One region of the Dactylosporangium salmoneum genome, then DNA from elsewhere that is predicted to be linked to it. Evidence: riboswitches for the same ligand, from Rfam matches in the RefSeq annotation. Region 1 holds a riboswitch; each other region holds the start of a gene.
The links. Region 1 has a riboswitch for glycine ahead of gcvP (aminomethyl-transferring glycine dehydrogenase). Riboswitches for the same ligand answer to the same signal wherever they lie in the genome.
Positions count from the first base shown of each region.

Region 1 (6,420 bases):
CGAGACGTCGGGGGCGCCGCGGGAGCTGGCCAGCTCGACCATTCGGGGGTCCAGGTCGACGCCGGTGTACTGCAGGGGGAGGTTCGTATCGCGCAGGAAGAAGTAGAGGTCGGCGGGGCCGCAGCCCCAGTCCAGGACGGAGCCGCCCCGGTAGCCGGAGGTGCGCAGCAGGGCCTCGAAGCGGACGCGCTGGAGGTCGGCGCTGCCCCAGCCGGCGATCCGCCAGGCGCGGCCGGCTCCGCCTGAGTCGGCGGTCGGCGGGACCGTCGCTTCGGGCGGGGCGGCGGCCTCGTCCGGTGGGGCGGTGGCTTCGTCCGGCGGGGCAGTGGCTTCGTCCGGTGGGGCGGTGGCTTCGTCCAGTGGGGCGGCGGCGAACAGGGCGGTGTGGAAGGCGGCGATGGCCTCGTAGCGGGAGGGGTGGTCGGCGGTCATACGGCGGCCTCCGTCCAGGCTCGGGCGAGGATCTCGTCGACGGTCTCGCGGGGGGACTGGGTCGACGTGTCCAACCAGAGGCCGATCCGCGGGGTTTCGGTGCGCAGGGAAGTGTCCAAGGCGTTCACGGTCCAGGTCGAGTAGGCGGTCTTCCCGCGCGCCGCCTCCCGGGCTGCGACCGCGGACGGGGAGGGGGCGAGGACCACGGTCAGAAGGGGGCGGTTGCGGATCGAGGCGATGGTTTCGGGCAGATACGGGCCGAGGATGACGTCCTGGGCGACCACCGTGAAGCCGGACTCGAAGTAGGCGTCGGCCGTCTGGGCGGTCAGGCGGTGCCGGAGCCGGAGCTGGGCGACGGCCTCGTCCGACGGCGGCGGGGTCATGTCGGCGCGGCCGTTCACCACCATGCGTCGGAACGCGTCGCCGCGGAGGTGGACGGACCTGGGCAGGCGCTCCGCCAGGGCCTGGGCGACCGTCGACTTGCCGGCCGCCTGGATGCCAGTGATGAGGACGATCGCGGGGACTTCGCCGAGCATGGTCAGCCTCCGTGACGGGTGCGGGCCCGGGTGGCGGGCATGGTCACCCTGGTGCCGGGTCTGGCTACCCGGTCGCAGGGCGTTACCCGGCTGCCGGGCGCGGCTATCCGGCGGCTGGGCACAGCTGGCCGGGTGCCGGGTGTGGCTAGGCGGGTGCTGGGCACGGTTATCGGCCCAGCCGGGTGCGGATCAGCAGGGCGTTCAGGGCTTCCGTTGCCGAGGGGGCCGGGGGGAGCTTCGAGGCGTCCCGGGCGGCCTCCAGGGTGGCGGTCAGCCGCTCCACGTCGGCGGACAAGGTGCCGGCGGGCACCAGGTCCGGGGTCAGGCGGTCGTGCTCGCCGGACTTCTTGGCCTCGATCAGGGCGGGGACGTACGGGAGGGTGTTGAGCACGCGCAGGTCGGCCTCCACCTCGCCGGTGCGCATCAGGTGGATGCCGGTGTGCAGGACCCGGAGCGTGTAGAGGGCTGGCTTCAGCTCACCCGTCTGCTGGTACAGCTGCCACTGGCCGGCGGCGAAGCCCAGGTAGTGGCGGGCGTGCTCCGGGGTCAGGCAGGCGGGGGCTAGGGACTTCAGCTCCTCGTGCAGGGCAGAGGTGCGCACCACCAGGGGAGACAGGAGCTGCTCCAGGACGTAGCCGTTGGGCTTGAGCAGCAGGCGCACGAACTTGGCCAGCTCCTGGCTGACGACGTCGAGTTCCATGCCCTCGCGCACGCCGCCGGACTGGACCGTCTCCGGGCCCACGGTCAGGCCCACGACCTCGTCCAGCGGGAGGATGTGGCACGCGCGCAGGTCCAGGTCGGAGTCGACGGAGGCGAAGCCGTACAGGTGGGCGCCGCTCACCGTGGCGAACACCAGCGGGTAGGGGTGGGGGTCGGCGACCTCGCCCGCCCAGGCCGGGATGTCCGCCCGGAGCGGGGGCGGTGCCGGCGTGGGGGCCGGCGCGTGCGTTGCGGGCGTGGGGGCCGGCGCGTGCGTTGCGGGCGTGGGGGCCGGCGCGTGCGTTGCGGGCGACGACGAGCGGAGGTCCATCAGGAAGCGCTCGACGGCGCCGCGGTCGGGCTCGTCCGGGAGCCGGGTCTCGGACTCGGCGCGCTCCAGGTCGGCCGACAGCGACGCGGCCAGGGACTGGAACTCGTCCCACGACAGGTCGCCCCGGCGGATGGCGAGGAGCTCGTCGCGGTGGGTGGAGACGTCGACCAGGACCTCGCCGGTGCGCAGGACGTGGGCGCCGGCGCGCAGCAGGCGGGCCATGTGCATCGCCTGCTTCCAGCGGATCTCGCCGGTCTTGGCGCGGGTCGAGGTGAGCTTGGCCAGCTGGTCGCGGGCGTAGTCGCCGTAGGTGCGGGCGGCGCGGCGGGACAGGAACGCGGGACGCAGGTCCAGCAGGGCCCGGCCGGCGTCGGTCAGGCGCTCGACCAGCGGCGAGGAGAGGCACTCCCAGACGGTGGGGTTGGCGGCCAGGGCGAGCGTGCAGGCCCGCTCGACCTCCCACGAGAACTCCTCCGGCCGCGGGCCCTCGACGTGCGTCGGGGGCTTGTCCAGGCGCCAGAACTCCGGCGTGGGCGCCTGGAAGACGCCGCGGCGGTCCGTGTCGGACGCCGGGCCGGCCAGGCCGTAGGCGCGAGAGCCGACGATCGCTGTGTAAATGGTGTGTGACGCCACGATGGTCAAGTCCTGCACAGGAGGTAGGGTAGGCAAGCCGGCAATACCCGCGCGGGAGAGATCGCCATCGGCAATACGGCGACGCCGAAGGGGCAAATCCTCCCCGGAACCTCTCAGGCAGAAGGACCGCGACGGGTTGGCACCTCTGGAGTCTGCGACAGAGGGGGAGGAGCGCACATACGCCCCTGTCCCCGGACATCCAGAGAGTGTGGCTATGACCAGTTTCGCCGCGCGGCACATCGGCCCTTCCGCCGACGAGCAGGCCCGCATGCTCAAGACCGTCGGGTACGAGTCGGTCGAGGACCTGATGACCGCCGCCATCCCCGGCTCGATCCGCTGGCACGAGGCGCTCGAGCTGCCGCCCGCCGCTTCGGAGGCCGAGGTGCTGGCCGAGCTGCGCGGGCTGGCCGCGGCGAACCGGACGCTGGTGTCGATGATCGGCCTCGGGTACTACGGCACGCACACGCCGCCGGTGATCCTGCGCAACGTGCTCGAGGACCCGTCGTGGTACACCGCGTACACGCCGTACCAGCCGGAGATCTCCCAGGGCCGGCTCGAGGCGCTGCTGAACTTCCAGACCGTCGTGGCCGACCTGACCGGGCTGCCGGTCGCCGGGGCGTCGCTGCTGGACGAGGCCACCGCGGCGGCCGAGGCGATGACGCTCGCCCGGCGCTCCTCGAAGGTCAAGTCCGAGGTGTACGTCGTGGACGCCGACGTGCTGCCGCAGACCCTCGCCGTGATCCAGACCCGGGCAGAGCCGCTCGGCATCGAGGTGCGCGTGCTCGACCTGGCCGTGGAGGAGCTGCCGGAGGCGTTCTTCGGGCTGCACCTGCAGTACCCGGGGGCCTCGGGCGCGGTCCGCGACCACGAGGCGCTGGTCGCGCAGGCCCACGAGCGGGGCGCGATCGTCACCGTGGCGGCCGACCTGCTGGCGCTGTGCGTGCTGCGCGAGCCCGGCGCGATCGGGGCCGACGTCGCCGTCGGCAGCGCCCAGCGCTTCGGCGTGCCGATGGGCTTCGGCGGGCCGCACGCCGGGTACATCTCGGTCCGCCAGGGCCTCGAGCGCACCCTGCCCGGGCGGCTCGTCGGCGTGTCCAAGGACGCCGGCGGCGCGCCCGCCTACCGGCTCGCGCTGCAGACCCGCGAGCAGCACATCCGGCGGGAGAAGGCGACCAGCAACATCTGCACCGCGCAGGTGCTGCTCGCCGTGACCGCGAGCATGTACGCGGTCTACCACGGGCCGGACGGGCTGCGCGCGATCGCCGCCCGCACCCACGACATGGCCGTCCGGCTCGCCGCCGGCCTGCGCGCGGGCGGGGTCGGCACCGAGCACCAGGCGTTCTTCGACACCGTGACCGCGGTCGTGCCGGGGCAGGCCGGGCAGGTCGTCGAGGCGGCGGCCGAGCGCGGGGTGAACCTGCGCCGCATCGACGCCGACCGGGTCGGCATCGCCTGCGACGAGACCACCACCTACAGCCACCTGCGCGACGTGCTGGCCGCGTTCGGGCTGGCCCACGTCGACGTGACCGCGCTGGACACGACCGGCGGGGTGCCGGCCGAGCTGCGGCGGGCGTCGGAGTACCTGACCCACCCGGTGTTCTCGAGCCACCGGTCGGAGACGGCGATGCTGCGGTACCTCCGCAAGCTCTCCGACAAGGACTACGCGCTCGACCGGGGCATGATCCCGCTCGGCTCCTGCACGATGAAGCTCAACGCCACCACCGAGATGGAGCCGATCACCTGGCCCGAGTTCGCGAACATGCACCCGTTCGCGCCGGCGTCGCAGACCTCGGGGTACCTCCGCCTGATCGGCGACCTCGAGCGCTGGCTGGCCGAGGTGACCGGCTACGACGCCGTCAGCCTGCAGCCCAACGCGGGATCGCAGGGCGAGCTGGCCGGGCTGCTGGCCATCCGGGCGTACCACCTGGCCCGCGGCGACGCGGTCCGGGACATGTGCCTCATCCCGTCGAGCGCGCACGGCACCAACGCGGCCAGCGCCGTCATGGCCGGCATGCGGGTCGCGGTGGTGGCCTGCGACGAGCTCGGCAACGTCGACCTGGCCGACCTGGACAAGAAGATCGAGCAGCACCGCGAGCGGCTGGCGGCGATCATGGTGACGTACCCGTCGACGCACGGCGTCTACGAGACCGCCATCGCCGACCTGTGCGCGAAGGTGCACGAGGCCGGCGGGCAGGTGTACGTCGACGGCGCCAACCTCAACGCGCTGCTCGGCTACGCCAAGCCCGGCAAGTTCGGCGCCGACGTGTCACACCTGAACCTGCACAAGACCTTCTGCATCCCGCACGGCGGCGGCGGGCCCGGCGTGGGGCCGGTGGCGGTGCGCGCGCACCTGGCGAAGTACCTGCCCTCGCACCCGTTCCTGGACGCCGAGGCGCCCGTCGGCCCGGTGTCGGCGGCCCCGTTCGGCTCGGCCGGCATCCTGCCGATCCCGTGGGCGTACCTGCGGCTCATGGGCCCCGACGGGCTGAGCAAGGCGACGGCGACGGCGGTGCTGGCGGCCAACTACGTCGCGGCCCGGCTGCGCGAGCACTACCCGGTGCTCTACAGCGGCGCCGAGCACCTGGTCGCGCACGAGTGCATCCTCGACCTGCGCGGGATCACCAAGGCCAGCGGCGTGACGGTGGCGGATGTGGCCAAGCGGCTGATCGACTACGGCTTCCACGCCCCGACGATGTCGTTCCCGGTGGCCGGCACGCTCATGGTGGAGCCGACCGAGAGCGAGGACCTGGGCGAGCTGGACCGCTTCTGCGACGCGATGATCGCGATCAAGGGGGAGATCGACCGGGTGGCGGCGGGCGAGTGGCCCGCCGGCGACAACCCGCTCGCGAACGCGCCGCACACCGCGGCCGTCGTGTCGGCCGACGAGTGGGAGCACGCCTACCCACGGTCGGTGGCGGCGTACCCGAGCGCGGCCGCCCGCGAGGCGAAGTACTGGCCGCCGGTGCGCAGGATCGACGACAGCTACGGCGACCGGAACCTCGTCTGCGCGTGCCCGCCGGCCTCTGCGTACGAAGAGTGACGGCGGGGTAGCTACAGAACGTTACGGCTAGGCCGCGCCAACCAGGCTGTGCGGGGCCGGACCGCGATGCGGCGCAATCACGCTGCAATCGGGCAGAAGCTCACCGGTGTCCTCAAAGACGATCACACCGTTGCACAGCAGGCTCCACCCTTGCTCGGGGTGGCTCGCCGAGATCCGCGCGGCCTCGTGGTCGACGTCGTCGGCGCTGGGACAGGGGGGCTGGTGCTGGCAGAGCATCGGGGGTCTCCGATTTGAGAGGTTCAGTTGAGGCCTGTGTGGTTCTTCACATGACCAGTGATGCACGCTACTACGGCCAACGACACTATTCCGAACATGTGACGACACAACTTGGGGATAATCCACCCTTCGTATGAGCACACTAGGGCCGGTTGTCGGGTACGAGCCCGGGACTGTGGATCTTCACTCTCCCGGGTTACCCGCCGCGTGCCGGGGGCGAATTTGGGAGCGCTCCCGGCTCGAATGGTACGCCCGCGGCGGTGGAGACCCACTTCAATTACTTTCCGATTTCGCGGCGTCGCACGGCGTACCCCTGGAGGACATTTCGGGGTCACCCAGTGTTATTGGTTCGTCGACGTGTGGCATCGCAGTTCTGCTTTCCCCACCCTCCGTGATCCCCTCGCCGGCCCCTGCCGTCCCCGACCTCGTGGCCATCGCGTTCGAACATGCCCCGGGACACCGCCCCTCGCGCATCCCCGGCCCCGGGTTCACTGTCGGAAACTGGACACCGA
Region 1 is NZ_BAAARV010000023.1:170,408-176,827, reverse strand. Features, by position in the region: gene ABD352_RS14625 (class I SAM-dependent methyltransferase) at 1-432, opposite strand, end outside; gene ABD352_RS14620 (AAA family ATPase) at 429-968, opposite strand; gene ABD352_RS14615 (nucleotidyltransferase domain-containing protein) at 1,135-1,869, opposite strand; partial or broken gene ABD352_RS14610 (nucleotidyltransferase domain-containing protein) at 1,978-2,640, opposite strand; glycine riboswitch at 2,674-2,770, shown strand; gene gcvP (aminomethyl-transferring glycine dehydrogenase) at 2,846-5,671, shown strand; gene ABD352_RS14600 (DUF5999 family protein) at 5,699-5,908, opposite strand; gene ABD352_RS14595 (chorismate-binding protein) at 6,042-6,420, shown strand, end outside.

Region 2 (6,420 bases), on a different contig from region 1:
GGCCGCGTTGACCAGCTGGCCGACCGCGTCGCCGCCGGGCGGTGGCCATGATCGATGCATCAATCGATCGCTATCGGCTCCAGGGGGTGCGCCGCCGCGGGCTCGTCCAGCACCTGTTCGCGCAGGCCGATGCGGGCGTGCAGGCGGCGGAGCGGGCCGGGCGCCCACCAGTTCCAGCGGCCCAGCAGCGTCATCGTGGCCGGCACGAGCAGGCAGCGCACCACCGTCGCGTCGATCACCACGGCGGTGAGCAGCCCGACCCCGACCTGCTCGATCGTGCCCAGGTCGGCGGCGGCGAAGCAGCCGAACACCACGACCATCAGCAGGGCGGCCGACGTGATGATCCGGCCGGTGTGCTGCAGGCCGCGGCGCACGGCGGCGTCGGTGTCGTCGCCGCGCTCGACGTACTCCTTGATCCGCCCGAGCAGGAAGACCTCGTAGTCCATGGAGAGCCCGAACGCGAAGGCGAACACGATGACCGTCACGAACGGGTCCAGCCCGCCGACGGTGAGCGTGTGCAGGACCCCGGATCCCCAGCCGTGCTCGAACACGGCCACCATCACGCCGAACGTGGCGCCGAGGGAGACCACGTTGGCCAGAATGGCCTTCACGGGTACGACGAGCGAGCCCGTCATCGCGAACAGCAGCAGCACCATCGCCACCAGCGTGACCGTCACGGCCGCCGGCAGGTCGTCGGTGATCAGCCCGACCAGGTCGATGAGCGTGGCGGCGTCGCCGACCACCCACGACTGCACCCCGGCCGGCCGGTCGGCTCGCAGCCGGTGGACGAGGCCCTGCGCCGCGTCGTCCTGCGGCCCGCCGCGCAGCACCAGGTCGACGGTGGCCACGCCCGGCCCGGCCGGCTTGGCCGGCTGCAGGCCCGCCACCGCCGGGTCCTTGGCCCAGCGCGCCGCGTAGCCGTCCAGGCCGGCCGCGTCGGTGCGGGCCACGACGGTGACCACCGGCCGGTACGCCCGCCCGAAGCGGGCCGCCAGCTCGTCGGCGACCCGGGCCGCCTCGACGCTGCGCGGCACACCCTCCAGACGTGGCAGCTTGATCGTGGCGCCCAGCAGCGGCGAGCCGGCCGCCAGCAGCAGCGCGGCGGTGCCCACGGCGATGAGCAGCGGGCGCTTCTGCACGTGTTGTGAGAGCGCGGCGAAGAAGCCGCGATCGCTGCTGACGCTCCGTCTCGATGGGCGGATCCGCTTGTGCAGCAGGCCGATCAGCGCGCCGGTGAAGGTGAGCGCGGCCAGCATGGCCACGACGGCGATCGACACGCCGCCGGCGCCGAGCGCGCCGAGCTGGTGGACGGAGAACATCATCAGGCCGGACAGGGCGGCGGCCACGGTCAGCGCGCTGAAGAAGATCGTGCGGCCGGCGGTGGCCCAGGCGCGGCCGACCGCCTCCTCGGGTGCGAAGCCGGCGGCGACCTCCTCGCGGTAGCGGGCCACGAGCAGCAGGCCGTAGTCGATGGACAGGCCGAGGCCGAGCAGCGTCACGACGGTGACCACGTTCTGGTCCAGGTCGGTGACCCTCGAGAACACCCACAGCAGGGGCATGGCCGCGGCCACCGAGACGACCGCGGCGAGCACCGGCAGGCCGGCCGCGACCAGGCCGCCGAAGACGAAGACGAGCACGATCAGGGTGAGCGGCAGGGAGATCAGCTCGGCCCGGCCGAGGTCGCCCTTCTGGGCCGCGCGGACCTCGGCGTTGAGGGCCGGGTTGCCGCCGACCTGCGCGCCCGGGATGGCGTGCAGGCGGGTCCGCAGCTCGCCGACGGCCTTGTCCCGCTCCGGCTTCTCCAGGTTGCCCAGCGTGACGACGATGAGCAGCCCGTGGTGGTCGGTGGCGATGTAGGCGGGGGCCTGCGCGGCGGGCACCGAGTAGGGGGTGGCGACCTGGCGCACGCCGGCGACCTGCGCGAGGTCGCCGGCCGCCGCCGTGATCGTGGCGCGGACCGCGGCGGCGTCCGGGTCGACGTTGTCGACGAGGCCGATGACGGTACCGCTGGAGTCGTTGCCGCTCGCGACGGCGTCCAGCCCGTCGATGGCCTCGACGTGCTTGGGGTTGCTGGCGTCCGCGATCGCGCCGAACACCGGGCCGAACGTCAGGGCGCCGAGCGCGACGACGACGACCCAGATGCCGACGACCGTCCATCGGTGCCGGAAGCAGAACCGGCCAAGGTTGGCGACCACGGGGCGATCGTAGCTTTCGGTTTTCTGTCGTACCCCGCGGCTACGCTCGCCTCGTTGACAACTGGACAGTGATCTTTCTCAGCACTCGATGACGGTGACCGCCAGGCCCCCGCGGGCCGTCTCCTTGTATTTGACGGACATGTCGCGGCCGGTCTCGCGCATGGTCTTGACCGCCTTGTCCAGGGTGACGTGATGGGCGCCGTCGCCGTTGAGGGCCAGGCGGGCGGCGTTGATGGCCTTGACGCTGGCGATGGCGTTGCGCTCGATGCAGGGGATCTGGACCAGGCCGCCGACCGGGTCGCAGGTGAGCCCCAGATTGTGTTCCAGGCCGATCTCGGCCGCGTTCTCCACCTGGGCCGGGGTGCCGCCCAGGACCTCGCACAGGCCGGCCGCCGCCATGGCGCACGCCGAGCCCACCTCGCCCTGGCACCCGACCTCGGCGCCCGAGATCGAGGCGTTGCCCTTGATGATCAGGCCGACCGCGGCGGCGGTCAGCAGGAAGCGGACCACGCCGTCGTCGTCGGCGCCCGGGACGAAGCGCGCGTAGTAGTGCAGCACGGCGGGGATGATGCCGGCGGCGCCGTTCGTGGGGGCGGTGACGACCCGGCCGCCGGAGGCGTTCTCCTCGTTGACGGCGAGGGCGTAGAGGTTGACCCAGTCCAGGACGTGCAGCGGGTCGGCGGCGCCCCGGGTCCCGGACAGGTCCGCGTAGAGGGCCGGGGCGCGGCGGCGGACCTTGAGGCCGCCCGGGAGGACGCCGTCCGGGCGGGTGCAGCCGCGGGTGACGCACTCCTGCATGACCGACCAGATGTGCAGCAGGTCGGCCCGGATCGCCGGCTCGGGGCGCCAGGCCTGCTCGTTGGCCAGCATGACGTCGCTGATGCGCAGGCCCTCGGCGGTGGCGTGGGCGAGCAGCTCGGCGCCGGTGGTGAAGGGGAACTTCACCGGGTCCTCGGTCGGGGTGGGGGCGCCGCCGGGGCCGATGACGAACCCGCCGCCGACGGAGAAGTAGGTGCGCTCGGCCACGGGGGAGCCGTCCGCCGCCCAGGCGTGGAAGCGCATGCCGTTGGGGTGCTCCGGGAGGCTGCGGCGGCGGTGCAGGACCAGATCGGCGTCGACGTCGAAGGCTATCGCGTGGGCGCCGCCGAGCAGGTCGAGCCGGGCCGTCTCGCGGACCGCGCGGACCCGGCCCGGTGCCGCGTCGGTGTCCACTGTGGAGGGATCGGCGCCCTCCAGGCCGAGGATCACCGCGGGGGCGGAGCCGTGGCCGTGGCCCGTGGCGCCCAGCGAGCCGAAGAGCTCGGCCTTGATCCGGGCCACCCGAGGGAGCAGGCCGTCGTCCTGCAGGCGGGTGACGAAGCGCCGGGCCGCGCGCATCGGGCCGACGGTGTGGGAGGAGGACGGGCCGATGCCGACGGAGTACAGGTCGAACGCGCTGAGCGTCATCGCTGCGACCCGATCAGCGCCGCGTAGGCCTCGGCGTCGAGGAGGTCGGCCCCGCCGGTGACGCGGATGCGGAAGAGCCAGTTGGCGTACGGGTCCTCGTTGATCAGCGCCGGGTCGGCGGCGACGGCCGGGTTGACCTCCTCGACCACGCCGTCGGCGGGGGCCAGCAGGTCGCTCACGGACTTGGTGGACTCGACCTCGCCGCACGGCTCGCCGGCCCGCACTTCGCGGCCGGGCTCGGGCAGGTCGATGTAGACGATGTCGCCGAGGGCGTCGGCGGCGAAGCGGGTGATCCCGACGGTGCTGAGATCCCCGATCCATTCGTGGTCGCGGGTGTACTGCAGGTGCGATGGCACGGTCACGAGAGGCTCCCCTGGTCGATGACGGTTGGGTGCCTCCCCGCTCTGTCATCGAATGCCTGAGAGCTTCACCGGCCGGGCCCGGCCTCGGGCGAGGCGGGCGGCGGTTTGCACCGTGGGCGCGGGACGCGGCGTCCCGGCTTTTCAGAGTTGCCTGGCCGTGGCGGTACGTGGGCCTGAGAGATTCCCGGGGAGAGTTGCTCCTTCGGCGCCCCAGCGGGTGGGGACTCTCCCGCCGCGGTTCGTTCGGCGCGATGTGGAGTTGTCGCCGCGACCGTACGGCGGCGCCGCGGGGCGGGTCAAGTCCTTACGCTCGCTAGGCCCAGGGGGACGTGACCGCCCAGGTGATGTCGGGGACCAGGCTGTTGGCGTTGTCCTGGGCCGCCGTGCCGCCGGGGGTGGCCAGCCACAGCTCGGAGTTGATGTGGCGCAGGTAGGAGCCGGAGAAGTTCCAGGAGGCCAGGCGCACGCCGCCGGGGGCGGTGCGGGCGCACCAGGTGGCGTCGGCGTGCATGAGCGCGGTGCCGTCGTCGGCGCTGATCTTCACGCGGCCGTTCTGGTGGCGCAGGTAGTACGTCGGGTAGTTGCGCGACTGGAGGCTGTAGCAGCCGCCGGCCAGGCCGGGCACGACCCGCCAGGTGGCGTCCTGCTTGAGCAGCGCGTCGCTGGCCGCGGTGACCACCTCGGTATAGCCCAGGCCGTTCTGGTGGCGGGCGTAGCGGGTGGTGCAGCAGGCGGTGGTGGCGCGCAGCGAGACGTTGGTGTCGACCGGCAGCGTGGTCGCGGCGCCGTCGTCGCCGGCCGAGCCGGGCACCGACGCCAGGGCGGAGGCCCAGCGGGCGGCCATCTTGTCGTAGCCGGCCCGGGTCGGGTGCACGCCGTCGGCGAGGTCGGCGGTGCTCAGCGCGGCGTGCATGTCGACGAAGTGCACCCGGGCGCCCTTGCCCGCGACGATGCCGGGGATGGTGGCGTTGAAGGCGTTGGCGGCGCTCTCCCGGGCCGGGTCGGCCAGCGGGATGATCGAGGCGACGAAGACGTCGGCGCCTGGGGCGGCCGCCCGCACGTGGTCGATGAGGCCGGAGAGGCGCGACGGGGCGCCGGCGAGGTCGTAGTTCTGCACCACGTCGTTGGTGCCGAGGTGGATGAGCACGCTGCGCGGGGCGGTGGCGGAGACCCAGGCGGTGGCGTTGGCGTCGACCTGGTCGATGCGCCAGCCGGGGTGGCCCTCGTGGTCGTGGTCGGGCAGGTCGGCCGGGCCGTTGAACTGCGAGCCGACGAAGTCCACGGGGTGCCCGGCGGCGGCCAGGGCCCGCCACAGGTTGATCCGGTAGCCGCCGGGCACGTTGAACCCGTCGGTGATCGAGTCGCCCAGCGGCAGGATGCGCACCCCGCCGTTGGACTCGGCGTGGGCCGGGGCGGGCGTCGCGACGAGCGCCGCGGCGGTGGCGGCCGCCGCGGCGAGCAGGGCGACGAGACGACGGGCTCGCATCGCTGATGCCTCCGGGTTCGTGATCGATCGCGGTGGTTCCCGAACGTACGCGTTGATTTCGAACCTGTAAATGGTTCGATTTTGTGTGATCTTGGAATTGAAGGCATTGACACGGGTCTTGACGACCAGGCTGTGACACATCAGAGTTAACTGCCGTTACTGCTTCTGAAACACTCTCACCCCCAAGGAGCAAAGCAGTGCGACGCAGAACCCTGCTCGCGGCGTTGACGGTGGTGACCGCCGGCGCCGCCACCGTGACGCTGGCGGTCATGCCCGACGCGAGCGCCCAGTCCGGACGGCCGCCCGCCCAGGCCGTCACCGCCACCCCGGCCGCCCTCGCGGCCGCCTCCGCCGACAAGGTCGCCACCAGTGGCGCCGACGCGCTCGCCAAGGGCCCCGACGACGCCTTCGTGCGCCGCTCGGTCGTCGGCGGGTCCGGCGGCTTCCAGTACGTGACCTACGACCGCACCTACCGCGGCCTGCCGGTCGTCGGCGGCGACGCGGTCGTCGTCACCGACTCGGCCGGCCGGGTGCGCGACACCCTCGCCGCCGACCACGGGCGGGTCGCCCTGCGCGACCTGACCCCGAAGATCACCGCCGACCAGGCCGCCGCGACCGCCCGCGCCCGGCTGGACAGCGTGCAGGCCGGCGGTCAGCCGCAGCTCGTCGTGCACGCGCTGACCGCCACGCCGCGGCTGGCGTGGGAGGTGCTGCTCAGCGGCGTCAGCGAGGGGCGGCCGAGCCGCCTGCACGTGTACGTCGACGCGCAGTCCGGCGCCGTGCTCTCCACCCGCGACGACGTCGTCTACGAGGCGGCCCGCGGCTACTACAACGGCTCGATCCAGATCGACACCACGAGCGGGCAGCTGCGCGACCCGAACCGCCCGGGGCTGTCCTGCGGCAACAACAGCACGCACCAGATCTACACCAA
Region 2 is NZ_BAAARV010000016.1:393,428-399,847, reverse strand. Features, by position in the region: gene ABD352_RS09415 (MMPL family transporter) at 60-2,195, opposite strand; gene ABD352_RS09410 (L-serine ammonia-lyase) at 2,274-3,641, opposite strand; gene gcvH (glycine cleavage system protein GcvH) at 3,638-4,003, opposite strand; glycine riboswitch at 4,036-4,154, opposite strand; glycine riboswitch at 4,155-4,245, opposite strand; gene ABD352_RS09400 (AbfB domain-containing protein) at 4,317-5,489, opposite strand; gene ABD352_RS09395 (M4 family metallopeptidase) at 5,687-6,420, shown strand, end outside.
Region 2: it holds a riboswitch for glycine, as region 1 does, so the genes downstream of both, gcvH (glycine cleavage system protein GcvH) here and gcvP (aminomethyl-transferring glycine dehydrogenase) in region 1, are expected to answer to the same signal.

Region 3 (6,420 bases), on a different contig from region 1:
GGCGAATCCTGCGGCCTTGTTGCGATCCATCGCGGCGCGGACGTGGTGCAGCATGGCGATCGGGTCCTCGTGTTGGATGGGGAGATCGCACAGGTATCCGGACAGGACGTTGTGACGTTGGGACTGGGTGGTGCGGCTGCGTCGGCTGACGGGGATGAACGCACGGAGGGTGAGGTCCTTTGGGCGCTGGTCGTTGGCGAGACGCCAGCGCCGTAGAGCGCCGGTGATGACTGCGAGTAGGACGTCGTGGTCGGTGCCGCCGCATCGTTGGCGCACCTGTTTGACGTCTTGGGCGTCGAGCCGGACGAGGGCGAGACGCCGCGCCGTAGCTGGTGGTTGTTTGGCGGTGGCGGTGCGTGCGGAGTTGCCGGGGGCGGACGGTAGCAGCGCGGCGAGGCGCACGTGCGTTAGGACGGACGCGGCGATGCTCGCCGTGCTGGCGGCCACGCTGAGTGCGTGAGGAAGCTCCATCGCGCTGCGGGCGAGGGCCGCGATGCCGTGTGCCGGCCGAGGCGGCCGGGCGTCGGTCGAGTCGGGGCCGCGGTCGGTGAATCCGTCGAACAGGCGAAGGCCGAGCTCGACTGTGCGCAGTCCATCGGCCATGGCGTGGTGCAGCTTGATCAGCAGCGCGAATCGGCGGTCGGGCAGACCGGTCATCAGGTGGATCTGCCACAAGGGGCGGCTCAGGTCGAGGGGTCCGGCTATCAGTTTGCCGACGAGCATGGTCAGTGCGTCCTTGCCACGCTGCAGCCTGTGGAGGTGAACGTGTCGGGACAGGTCGAACGTTGTGTCGGGTGTCCATGCCGCGCCGCCGGGCGGCAACCAGGTGGTGCGTACGCGCTGGCGCAGCGCCGGTATTCGTGCGATGCGCTCGCCGAGTACCGCGAGGAGCCGGGCGGGTGGAATCCGTTGCCGTGGCTGGAAGGTGACCAGTGCGCCCAGGTGCATTGGCGCCTGCGGGGACTCCAGACGTAGAAAGGCAGTATCGAGGGGGCTCAACCGCTCGTGGTCCACCGACAGCACTCTCCATGCGATGTTCACCGGGTGCGGCGCCTCCACCAGGCAGGCATGACGCGCGCTGCTCATCAATGCTTGCGATTTCTTGCGCCCCATTCGACGCGGGTATACGAATGTCACCCTTGTTAACGCCTCGAACCACCCGGGGTGAGAACGGCCATAGCAAGGGCTGGTGTCGCGACATCCTCGAGACGGGCGCTGAACACTGCGGTGGCCCGACTACCCGACGTTCAGATCGTCGCGCCGCTTGACGCCTGGGCTGGGCGGGGGACGTGGCCGACGACGTGCCCGCCGATCGCGGTGGTCGATATGAACGCGCGGCGGGCCGGGCGGCGAACCGCTCGGCGCCGGTGACCGCGCATCGCCTGGCGAACCTTGGCGCCATCGTCGGTCCGCAGCGTCACGTCCGCTGCGAGCAGCTGCTGATCGGGGCGGGATCATCGGCGTCGGTCGCTCGATCGGGTGACTGTGGCCTGCGCTGATGGCGCTCATCCTGGATGCCGGAACGGCGGGCAGGGAGGGCAGAGTCATGACGGGTGCAGGTGTGATCTTCAAGCGGTGCAGGTGCCGCAACGCCAGCGGCATGCGGCTGGAGAAGACCTGTCCACGACTGACCGATCGCAACCACGGCAACCGGTACTTCCACTGCTCCGCCACCAACCTGCTCGGCTACTCCGAACGTGTCGCTCAGCTCGCGGGCGTGACGGCAGCGCCCGCGGCGCGGCCGGACGCGGCGGTGCCGGTGTGAACGAGCCTCGCCGGACGGTGGACGCTGCGCTGTGCGCCGCTGCGGGTGGCGCGCTGGTGGTGGCGGCGTACGCCGGGCCGGCGCTGACCGCGATCACCCCGCTGGGCCGACTGCTGTGGCCGGGGGTGTCCGGGGTCGGCGCCCCGCAGCATGTCGCCCTCACCTTCGACGACGGCCCGGACCGCCGCTCGACCCCCGTATTCCTGGATCTTCTCGACCGGTTCCGGGTACGGGCCACCTTCTTCCTGCTCGGCAGCATGCTCGCCCGCAACCCCGGCCTGGGCAAGGATCTCCTCGCCGCCGGGCACGAGATCGGTCTGCACGGCTTCGAGCATGAGGTGTTGCTGCGCCGGACGCCGGCAGCCACACACGACGACCTGACCCGCGGGTTCAACCTCATCGCCGAGGTGTGTGGCCAGCCACCACGGTGGTACCGGCCCCCGTACGGCGTCTTGACCACGCCAGCGCTGGTGACCGCACACAAGCTGGGCATGACCCCCGTGTTGTGGACCGCGTGGGGCCGGGACTGGACCCGGTACGCCACCCCCACCTCGGTGCTGAGAACCGTGACCGCAAGCCTTCGCGGCGGCGGCACGATCCTGCTGCACGATTCGGACAGCGCCGCGTTCCCCGGCTGCTGGAAAGCCACTCTCGGCGCGCTGCCCGTGCTGATCCACGCCACCCGCCGGCGAGGCTTGACGATCGGGCCCCTGCGGGAGCATCAGCTCGCGACCCGGGCCAGATGATCCCGGCGTGGGACCAGGACATCGGGGCCCCGTGGCGTTGCCAGGCTGACCCCTTGAGGTGCGCCACGGTACCGGCAACCGCGGCACTGCCCAGGGCCTGTCTCTGACGGCGATCGACCGGCGTGCCAGGACTGATCCGTCCGGATCCGCACCACGCGGCATGTCTGGTTGCTCACAGGTCGCGCAGGCGGGAAGCGTCGACGTGGCCCGTCCAGCGGGCGGAGGCCGCGGTTGCCAGGGCAGCGGTGCCGAGGACGGCGGCGAGGACCGTGATGACGAACGTCCAGGGGATGAAGGGGTACGGCGGCGGCGGGTCGAAGATGCCGTTGAGGACCTTGATGAGTTCGAAGGCGATCAGAGTACCCATGGCGAGTCCGCCGGCCACGCCCGCGATCACCAGGGCACCTGCTTCGGTCCAGAGGAACCCGGCGCGTTGCCGGGCATTGGCTCCCAGGACGGCCAGGGCGACCATGGAACGGCGGCGTTGCACGGCGCCGACGATGAGGATGAGTCCGGCGCTGGCGGTGGCCAGAGCAGCCCGAACGCGAGGGTCAGCGCAAATCCTCGCCGGGGTGGTAGCGGCCGGCGGCGCGGGCACCGTTCTGGCCGCCATGAGCCACGGCATCCCCATGTTGCTGCACCCAAAGGCGCCGACAAACCGATGAACGCCCAGCGGGTCGCCGCCGCCGGCGCCGGCATCGTCATCGACGACCCCGCCGAGGCCGGCGCAGCGGTCCGCACTCTGCTTACCTGCCCCACGTACCGAAACAGCGCGCAATGCGTCGGCGACCAGATCCGCCGCGCCCCGGACGCCGGGGGTCTGGTCCGCGCTCCGCAACCGGCTCTCGTCCACGCCACCGTTGCACAGGGCAGCTGCGGACATGTGGTGCCGGATGCGACCAGGAGGCGCTAGCCAAGATCTCCGAACCCCCAGCGCGTTCTCTTGACGTCGTTCGTCGAGTTCCGCGAAGGGTCTCGGGTGTGTGCAGCGGATCCCCGAGCGGCATCTTGCGCCACTACGCCACCGCCTGCCTAACCCTCGCCGCGACCTCGATTCCCGACACCACTCGGCTTGCCCCGCACGCCTACCCGGGCCTGCCGAGTCGACACCATCCTGACCCACCTCGGCGTGTCCGCCCTGGCCAGCCGGCGCCGGGCACTGCTCGACGCGCTCGTCACCGCAGCCGCGTTCCGCCGTCGGCTCATCATCGGCGGCGGGCAGCAGGCTGCTGTTCTGGTCCAGGCTGTCACAGCTGCACGACGTGGTTGGCACTGCTCCACCCGGACACCGCGCGGAGCAGTTAACGGTGTTCTGTCCAGCCGTCGGCACCCTGTCACCCCGGTCGACCCGCACCCGACAGGGCAGCGGGATGCGTATCCGTCCGCCTCTCGGCACGCTAACCTGTCGCTCAGCATTGACGTCAGCTCGGCACCAGAAGGCCGCAAGGCAGCACGGTCGGCGGATGCCTGGCAGCCGGCGGCGATATCCATCAAGATTCAACGGCCGGACATGCGTCAGCAGCGGGGCTGGACACTTGGCAGCTGGTACCGGCCGCTCCTTGACGCCCTTCATGGTGATCCTTTAGGTTCTTTTCGACAATTTCATACACGCCACTTGAACCGAAGCGGGAGAGCCCGCGCCTCACGATGGGCGCGGCGCCGAAGGAGCAACTCTCCCCAGAATCTCTCAGGTATCGATGACCGTTTCGGTGAGGCGGACTCTGGAAAGCAGGACGTTGTCCTGCACCCACGGTGCAAGCCGCCACATCGGGCGGCGAAGCTCTCAGGTCCAATGACAGAGCGGGGAGGTCACCCACCTGGTTCGCGATCGAAGCGGACCTCGACAAGGGAGCCTCCCGACATGCCCGATGCATTGAGCTCATCGGACCGCGCGACCCGGTCCATCATCCGCGCAGGCGACCTGCGCGCAACGTGCGACGTGCACTCCAATCGCCCGGCCGCGATCATGCCGCCGCCCGCACATTTGCCGCATCCGGATCCCGAGCGCCGCGCGGGCGTGGGCCCGGTGAGCGCCGCGCCGTCCGGCAGCGCGGGAATCCTTACGATCAGCCGCTTTCGAGACACCAAGCGGTGTACTTCGTCGGCGTGACCGGCGACAAGTACTGGCCCCCGTGGCCGGGATCGACCAGCCGTACTCCTGCCCGCAGCCTGACGCCTTCGCGTCCTGACTCAAGGACCCGCATACCGATGCTGACACCGTTGCACGAGATTCACCTCGCCCTGGGCGCAGTCATGACCGATTTCGCCGGGTGGGCCATGCCGCTGCGGTACGGCAGCGAAATCGCCGAGCACCGGGCGGTCCGTACCGCTGCCGGGCTCTTCGACCTCAGCCACATGGGCGAGATCGAGGTGGTCGGGCCGCAGGCCGGACGGGTGCTCGACCACGCGCTCGTCGGTGACGTCAGCGCCATCCCGGTCAGCAGGGCGAAGTACACGATGATCTGCCGCCAGGACGGGGGAATTCTCGACGACCTCATCGTGTACCGGCTCACCGACGACCGTTTTCTCGTGGTCGCCAACGCCGCCAACACCGGCGTCGTCCTCGACGCGCTGCGCGCCCGCGTGGGCGGCTTGCGGGCGCAGATCCGGGACCGCTGCGCGGACTGGGCGCTGCTGGCTGTGCAAGGCCCGCGCGCCGCCGCCATCCTCGCCGACCTGACCGACGCGGGCCTTGACGATGTGCGGTACTACGCCATCCGTGCGGCGACCGTGGCCGGGGCCGAGGTACTGCTGGCCCGGACCGGCTACACCGGCGAGGACGGGTTCGAGATCTTCGCCGCGCCCGCGGACGCGGCCCGGATCTGGCAGGCGTGTCTGGCTGCCGGATCCGAGCGCGGGCTGGTCCCGGCCGGGCTCTCCTGCCGGGACACGCTGCGGCTGGAAGCCGGGATGCCGCTGTACGGGCACGAGCTGAGCGTGGACGTCACCCCGTACGAGGCCGGGCTCGGCCGCGTCGTGAAGCTGGACAAGGCCGACGACTTCATCGGCCGCGCCGCACTCGCCGACCGCGCGGCGGCCGGGGTCCGCCGCCGGCTGGTCGGACTGGTGCCCGACGGGCGGCGGTCACCACGCGCCGGCTACGCGGTCCTCGACCCGCAGACGGGCGACCGAGTCGGCGAGGTCACCAGCGGCGCGCCGTCGCCGACCCTCGGGCATCCCGTCGCCATGGCCTACGTCGACGCCGCGCTCGCCGCTGCGGGCACCACCGTGTCGGTGGACGTCCGTGGCACGCGGGAACCGGCTCGCGTCACCGAACTGCCCTTCTACCGCCGCGGCCGCTGACCGCGCCCACCGCGCCGACCCAATACAGCCTGAGGAGAACCTCCATGAACATTCCGGCCCACCTGAGCTATACCGCTGACCACGAGTGGTGCAGCGTCGACGGTGAGATCGCCACCGTCGGCATCACGGCCTTCGCCGCCGAAGCTCTCGGCGACATCGTCTACCTCGAACTGCCCGAGGTCGGCGCCGAGCTGACCGCGGGGCAGGCGTGCGGCGAGATCGAATCGACAAAGTCCGTGAGCGAGCTGTACACCCCGGTGACCGGCGAGGTGCTCCAGGTCAACGATGCCTTGTCCGCAGAACCCGGCCTGGTCAACACGGACCCGTACGGCGAAGGGTGGCTGTTCCGGGCGCGGTTCCGGCAGACCGTGGAACTGCTCGACGCGGAAGCGTACGCCGCGCGGATCGAAGCGAGCTGACCGGTGCCTGACGTGATGAACCTGCTCAACCAGGACCTGGCGCAGGTCGACCCGGACATCGCGGCCGCACTGGAGGCGGAGCGGCGTCGCCAGGAGAGCACCCTGGAGATGATCGCGTCGGAGAACTTCGCCCCGCTGTCGGTGCTGCAGGCGCAGGGATCGGTCGCCACGAACAAGTACGCCGAGG
Region 3 is NZ_BAAARV010000021.1:103,311-109,730, forward strand. Features, by position in the region: gene ABD352_RS12675 (wax ester/triacylglycerol synthase family O-acyltransferase) at 1-1,137, opposite strand, end outside; gene ABD352_RS12680 (hypothetical protein) at 1,290-1,499, shown strand; gene ABD352_RS12685 (hypothetical protein) at 1,499-1,765, shown strand; gene ABD352_RS12690 (polysaccharide deacetylase family protein) at 1,762-2,511, shown strand; gene ABD352_RS12695 (FtsX-like permease family protein) at 2,684-3,364, opposite strand; glycine riboswitch at 4,128-4,225, shown strand; glycine riboswitch at 4,227-4,320, shown strand; gene ABD352_RS12700 (hypothetical protein) at 4,373-4,621, shown strand; gene gcvT (glycine cleavage system aminomethyltransferase GcvT) at 4,720-5,814, shown strand; gene gcvH (glycine cleavage system protein GcvH) at 5,859-6,233, shown strand; gene glyA (serine hydroxymethyltransferase) at 6,237-6,420, shown strand, end outside.
Region 3: it holds a riboswitch for glycine, as region 1 does, so the genes downstream of both, ABD352_RS12700 (hypothetical protein) here and gcvP (aminomethyl-transferring glycine dehydrogenase) in region 1, are expected to answer to the same signal.